2 regions of the Halolactibacillus sp. JCM 19043 genome follow, and region 2 is predicted to be linked to the other one. Evidence: riboswitches for the same ligand, from Rfam matches in the RefSeq annotation. Region 2 holds a riboswitch; the other holds the start of a gene.
The links. Region 2 has a riboswitch for FMN ahead of ribD (bifunctional diaminohydroxyphosphoribosylaminopyrimidine deaminase/5-amino-6-(5-phosphoribosylamino)uracil reductase RibD). Riboswitches for the same ligand answer to the same signal wherever they lie in the genome.
Positions count from the first base shown of each region.

Region 1: linked by a shared signal. The riboswitch ahead of JCM19043_RS13230 (ECF transporter S component) and the one ahead of ribD (bifunctional diaminohydroxyphosphoribosylaminopyrimidine deaminase/5-amino-6-(5-phosphoribosylamino)uracil reductase RibD) in region 2 are both predicted to bind FMN.

Region 1 covers NZ_BAXD01000035.1:12,482-15,873, reverse strand. The annotation lists gene JCM19043_RS13235 (response regulator transcription factor) at 1-359, opposite strand, end outside; gene JCM19043_RS13230 (ECF transporter S component) at 507-1,097, opposite strand; FMN riboswitch at 1,247-1,382, opposite strand; gene JCM19043_RS13225 (M20/M25/M40 family metallo-hydrolase) at 1,544-2,575, opposite strand; partial or broken gene JCM19043_RS13220 (glucose-6-phosphate isomerase) at 2,742-3,392, opposite strand, start outside.
Region 2 covers NZ_BAXD01000039.1:6,293-9,684, forward strand. The annotation lists gene JCM19043_RS13805 (hypothetical protein) at 1-47, opposite strand, end outside; gene murB (UDP-N-acetylmuramate dehydrogenase) at 311-1,228, shown strand; FMN riboswitch at 1,314-1,465, shown strand; gene ribD (bifunctional diaminohydroxyphosphoribosylaminopyrimidine deaminase/5-amino-6-(5-phosphoribosylamino)uracil reductase RibD) at 1,641-2,726, shown strand; gene ribE (riboflavin synthase) at 2,729-3,379, shown strand; gene JCM19043_RS13825 (bifunctional 3,4-dihydroxy-2-butanone-4-phosphate synthase/GTP cyclohydrolase II) at 3,392-3,392, shown strand, end outside.

The sequences.
Region 1 (3,392 bases), on a different contig from region 2:
CCCCGTCTTTCCACTGCGCGGATACGTGTTAAGAGCTCTCTTAGGTCGAACGGTTTAACTAAATAATCATCAGCTCCTAACTCTAACGACAGCATACCATCCAGTTTCATCGGTTCAGAAACGAGTACCATTAAACAACCATTAAATTTTAAACGTCGTAAATCCGCACAAAGATCGGCACTTTGATAATATAACGCACGATCAATAATAATATGCGTTGGCTCAACTGTACTTATTAGATAATGCAATGACGGCTCTGATTCCACGACCCAAATTGAATAACCTTCCCGTTTAAACGACGGCTCTATTTGAGCGATGAGCTCTTTATCTTCACTTAAAAGAATTAATACACGTGACATCCTTTCACCCTCTTCGTCTATAAATATCTAGTATTTAGTCTAACGAATAGATGTTAGCTAGAAATGAATAGAAGGTAAAGTTTATGTAAAAAAAGCCACATAAAAAGCTATGCCGAAAATGGCATAGCTTTTAGTAAAAGACTCAAATTAAGCTGATAGTTTCACATGAGCCTGTTTTTGAGCAATCCACGGCTTCAACTTAACAAATAACGGGACAAATAGAATGGAGACAATGACACCTTTAATTAAGTTGAAAGGGACAACGCCCGCAAAGATCGTTCCAAGTAAAACACTTGGTGTTAGTTGTTCAAAGCCCATAAACGCACTATAAATTGGTAGTAATACAAAATAGTTTAAGATACCCATCGCAATGGTCATAACGACAGTTCCGACAACAAGACCGGAAATGAGACTTTTTTGACCTTTGTACTTGTGATAAACCATCGCAATTGGCACAACAAACGTCACACCAGCGATAAAGTTAGCTAACACACCCACCGGATCGGCTGCACCTGATAATGCAAGGTAAAGCAGGTTTTTAATCAATTGCACAACCACACCCGCCATTGGCGAGAAGATAAGCGCCGCAAGTAGTGTTGGTACTTCACCAAAATCTACTTTTAAATACGGTGGTAGGAAAGGTAATGGAAAGTTTAAAAACAGTAAAACCATCGAGACCGTTCCAAAGAGTGATAAAATAATCAGTTTTGTTAATTGTGATGTTTGACCTTTTTTCATGTCGACATCCTCCTTCATCTTGTTTATCGATTGGGATCTTTATGATGAAGGGAGAGTAACATTCTTGAACATTAAAAAGACCTAAAGCACATACTTTGGGCTTTAGGTTTAATGGCATCAAGAAATAAATGGTCGATGACCATTTTACTCCATATCTTCTCCCATCCAGACTTTAACTGTCGGCTCTGGACTCTCACCAGATCCACCGCACACGTGCGGGTCACGGACTTCTAACAAAGGTTAGTTACCGTCGGTCGGGAATTACACCCTGCCCCGAAGATTCAATCGATATTTTATTATAGTTACAGTATAGCGCGACTTATGAAAAAAGTGAAGAGTTTTGCATGAACTTTTTTCACAAAGTTTAAAGTTATGTATTTAAAGTGCCTCTCCGTTTAAAAAAAGAGACACAAAACCCGCCTCAATTATAATGAGACGGGTAATGACTAGTCTTCTAACGGATTTAAATTTTCTTTACCTGTCATATGAAGGATCCAATCGACGATTAAATCGATTTCTTCTTCAATATCTTTAATACTTGCGGTTTCAACAGGTGAGTGCATATAACGTAGCGGTAAAGACACTAAGCTAACCGGCACACCTTGATTAGTTAAACGCATTTTATCAGCATCCGTTCCCGTCATACGCGGCGTTAATTCATACTGCACGTCCATATTTAAACGTTTGGCTGCTGCTTCTAACCATTGATTGATTTTTCGGTTAATCGGAGCACCTTTGGCAAGGACTGGTCCACCGTCAAGAATGATATCTCCGTATTTGTTTTTATTGACATGTGGATAATCTGTCGCAAATGTCACATCACACGCAATCGCAAGCGTTGGATTAATCCCACTTGCCGCAAAGTAAGCCCCACCCATATTCGTCTCTTCATTGACCGTACTCGCGGCATAGACACCGACATTTAAGTCTTTTCCTTTTAGTTTACGTAAGACTTCTCCAACAATAAACTGCCCGGTACGGTTATCAAGACCGCGACCGGTAATATAGCGGTCCATCAATACATCAGGTGAACGGTCATATACGGCCAGATCACCAATTTGAACAAACGCACTGATCTCTTCTTTCGACTTTGCCCCACAATCAATGTATAGATCATCGACATCAAAGTCTCCTTTTATGCCACCATGGTGCTGGGCATTCACACCAATTACTCCAGTCAACGTTTTATGACTACCCATTACATGCACACGCATCCCAATGGCAGCCTTCGGGTTGACACCACCCATTTTATCAAAGTATAAAAAACCATTCTCATCTATCCGATTAATCACGAGCGCAATTTCATCGCAATGTCCCGCCAGTAAAATTTTAAAATCTGCCTCTTTATTTAAGACGGCAATCGCATTACCGGCATGATCAGTAATGATCTCATCAGCATACGGTTTCATGTAGTCGATCCACGTTTTTTGAATCGCCATTTCCATACTAGACGGAGATGGCGTTTTAAGTAAGGTCATTAAAAAATCTTGATTTTCTAACGTCAATAGTAACGCCTCCTGTAGCTTTTATTGGACATTCTCTGTTCTTGCTCATCAAAAGAGCCACGCACTTTTATTAGTATCGCTTCTTTAACGAAAAAAATCAAGGCATCCTAGGACACCTTGATTGTTAATCGTTAAAAAATTACAAACGTTTTTCTAACGCTTTTTTCTCTTCTTCGAATCCTGGTTTACCAAGTAAAGCAAACATGTTTTTCTTATAAGCTTCTACACCTGGTTGATCAAATGGATTCACACCGAGTAAGTAACCGCTAATCGCACATGCCTTTTCAAAGAAGTAGGCACATAACCGAATGTATAAGCATTTAATTCTGGTAAGTGAACAATGAGGTTAGGTACTTGACCATCTGTATGAGCTAAGAGGGTACCTTGGTACGCTTTTTCATTCACAAAGTCAACGGTCTCACCGGCAAGATAATTCAAGCCATCTAAGTCTTGTGGGTCTTCTTCAATTGTTAAGTCATGACGTGGTGATTCAACGTGAAGCACTGTTTCAAAAATATCACGACGTCCTTCTTGTACGTATTGACCTAATGAGTGAAGATCGGTTGAAAAGTTAGCTGATGATGGGTAAATCCCTTTAAAGTCTTTCCCTTCACTTTCACCAAACAGTTGCTTCCACCATTCGTTGAAGTATTGTAATGCTGGTTCATAGTTAATCAGCATTTCAATTGTTTTACCTTTATTGTAAAGGACATTACGCACAGCCGCATATTGATATGCAGGGTTCTTATCTAAATCCGGTTCACTAAAGTCAACCTGTGCTTGGTGAGCC
Region 2 (3,392 bases):
AAAGGTATAAGAAAGTACTTTAAGCGTAATTTATTAGGGTTGAGCATCTTTTTTCGCCTCCGGTTAAGCCATTAAAAGGAATGCCTAATCATGACAAATAAACAGGTTTAAAGATAATAAAAGGATATAATATTACATTCCCGTCATATAGAAATGTTAAGCGTCTTTTTGGGAAAAACCATACAAATACAGACAAAAAACAACTTTTTAGAAGTGGATTTTCCAGAGTGACTAGGATTTGTTTAGAGATGTTGTTGTGGAGTGTTTCTGTTATAATAGGTGAAGAATGTTGAGATAAAGGATGAAGAGTATGCGATTAGCTGAAGAAATAAAAAATAAATTGATCAAAGATTTACCCAGTGTTGAATTACATTTTAATGAACCAATGGGACAATATTTATATACCAAATTAGGTGGACCGGCAGATGTATTTGCTTTTCCTAAGTCGATTGAGGAAGTACAAGGCGTCGTAAAAGCTAGTAGAGAGTATCAGCTCCCGCTTACGTTACTCGGTAATGGATCGAACCTCATTATTCGAGATGGTGGGATCCGTGGGATTGTGATGAGCTTGTCGCACTTAAATACCATCACGGCTAAAGGTGATAGCGTGATTGCTGGAGGTGGGGCAACGATTATTGATACATCTTATTATGCTCTTGAAGCCTCTCTTTCAGGACTTGAATTTGCTTGTGGTATTCCAGGGACTGTCGGCGGAGCGGTATTTATGAATGCGGGTGCTTATGGCGGGGAAGTGAAAGATTGTTTAGCGTCAGTGACAGTGATGACTGAAACGGGAGAAGTACTTGATGTGAAGGCTTCTGATCTGGCTCTTGGTTACCGGACAAGTAATGTTGGTGAGAATAACTGGATTGTGTTAGAGGCGCGTTTTGCCCTAGTGAAAAAAGACCGACAAGAAATTAAAGCGATAATGGATGATTTAACAGAAAGACGTGAGACTAAACAGCCGTTAGAATATCCGTCGTGTGGCAGTGTATTTAAACGGCCACCGGGTCACTTTGCTGGAAAACTCATTCAAGATAGTGGTCTGCAAGGTAAAGGTATTGGTGGGGCAGAAGTGTCTACCAAACATGCTGGCTTTATCGTAAATAAAAATCATGCGACGGCCAGTGACTATATTGCCGTTATTGAAATGGTCCAACAGACAGTGAAAGACACCTTTGGTGTGGCATTAGAACGAGAAGTAAGAATTATAGGAGAAGAACTTTAAAGACCGTCTATGTGCGGTCTTTATTTTTTTGAACAAATGTCGTGCACCTTATAAAAAAGTATGTTAGAATGTGAGCAATCGAATAGTAATCTTTTGGGGCAGGGTGTAATTCCCGACCGACGGTAAGAGGTGAACGACAAACCTTAAGTCCGTGACCCGGATCAATCAATGATTGTGAAGGTGGATTTGGTGAAATTCCAAAGCCGACAGTGAAAGTCTGGATGGGAAAAAGATGAAACAAGAAATGACAAAGTGCAGGGATACGTCTGTAAATATACAGGCGAGGACTGTTTATTTGTTGATCATTTCTTTAATGTAAACACCCCAAGTCTTTTGATTTGGGGTGTTTTTTGACCAAAAAAGATCTATTTGAATAAAAATAATGAAAAGGTATCAAGGAAGGAGTGAAAAAATGAAGGATCAAGATTACATGGCGCTTGCCATTGAGTTGGCGAAAGGAACCGTAGGACAAACATCACCGAATCCATCCGTTGGCTGTGTGCTTGTGCGTGATGGTGTGATTGTAGGTCTTGGGAGTCATTTAGTTCCTGGAGAAGGCCATGCGGAAGTTTTAGCTATTCAACAAGCGGGTGACAAGGCTGAAGGCGCAACGGCGTATGTCACATTAGAACCGTGTTCGCATACAGGGAAAACACCACCATGTAGCCGTTTGTTAATTGATTCAGGGATTAAACGTGTGATTGTCGCAACGGAAGATCCCAATCCTTTAGTGAGTGGTCGCGGGATTAACTGGTTAAAAGATGCCGGATTATCCGTTGAAGTCGGCTTGATGAAAGAAGAAGCAGTCGCACTCAATCAAACGTTTTTTCACTTTATGAAAGAAAAACGACCATTTATCACATTGAAAGCGGCGATGACACTTGACGGGAAAACGGCCACGAAAACCGGTGATAGTCGTTGGGTGACAGGTGAGAAAGCACGAGAACATGTGCATCATATGCGAGCGAAATACGATGCGATTCTCATCGGTAAAGGCACGGCGGTAAAAGATAACCCAAGCCTAACGGTAAGGCAACCTGAATACGGTAAACATCCTATTCGGATTGTGCTAGCGAATGACTTACATTTGCCTGATCATTTAACGCTATTTCATGATGATCATCAAACGTATGTCGTTTGCGGGAAAGAAGCGGACATGGATGTGTTTAAAGAAAAACATCCAACGGTAGGTGTGATTCAGCTGTCAAGTCAACAAGTAGAGATTCCTGAATTACTTAAGCAGTTAGCCGAGTTGAATATTCAATCGGTCTATGTTGAAGGTGGCGAGACGGTGCATAAAAGCTTTGTTGAAAGTGGTTTTGTTGATGAGTGTCACGTCTATATTGCGCCTAAGTTACTGACAGGTAAAGATAGCTTTGGGGTGATTGGTGGTCAATCGCCAGAGTGGATGAACGATGCCTTTGCTTTATCATTTGAACATGTGGAACGAATAGGTGAAGATCTCTTTATTAAAGCCATCAAGAAAGCGGGGAATTAGTTGTGTTTACCGGAATTGTTGAAGAAAAAGGCACTTTACAAACCATCTCTAAAAACGGACGTAGTCTCGTCTTAACGGTTGGGGCGAAAAAAGTTCTCGGTGACGTGCATATTGGGGATTCCATTAGTGTGAACGGGGTCTGTTTAACGGTGACCCACTTTACAAAGGATCAGTTTTCCGTCGATGTGATGCCTGAAACGTATGCGGCGACGAATTTAAAAGATTTAGCTAAAGGAAGTTATGTGAATTTAGAACGGGCGATGCATGCGAATGGTCGGTTTGGTGGGCATTTTGTGTCTGGTCACGTTGATCATGTGGCGACGATTGAAAAGACGTGGCGTGATACGATTGCGAAATATGTCAAAATTACTGTTCCTTACGATAAATTGAAATATCTCACAGAGAAAGGTTCGGTGACCGTTGATGGAACGTCACTGACGGTTTTTCATGTGGATGAGACAAGTTTTACATTATCACTCATCCCAGAAACGCAAGCGGCGACCATTCTTGGCGCAAAAGAAGCAGGCGATACGGTTAATATTGAGTATGATGTCTTAATGAAATATATGGAGCGTCTGTTGACGCATCAAAGTCATGAGAAGCAATCATCAGGTATAACAGAAGATAAATTAAAAGATTTAGGGTTTTATTAAGGGGGGAGTAAGA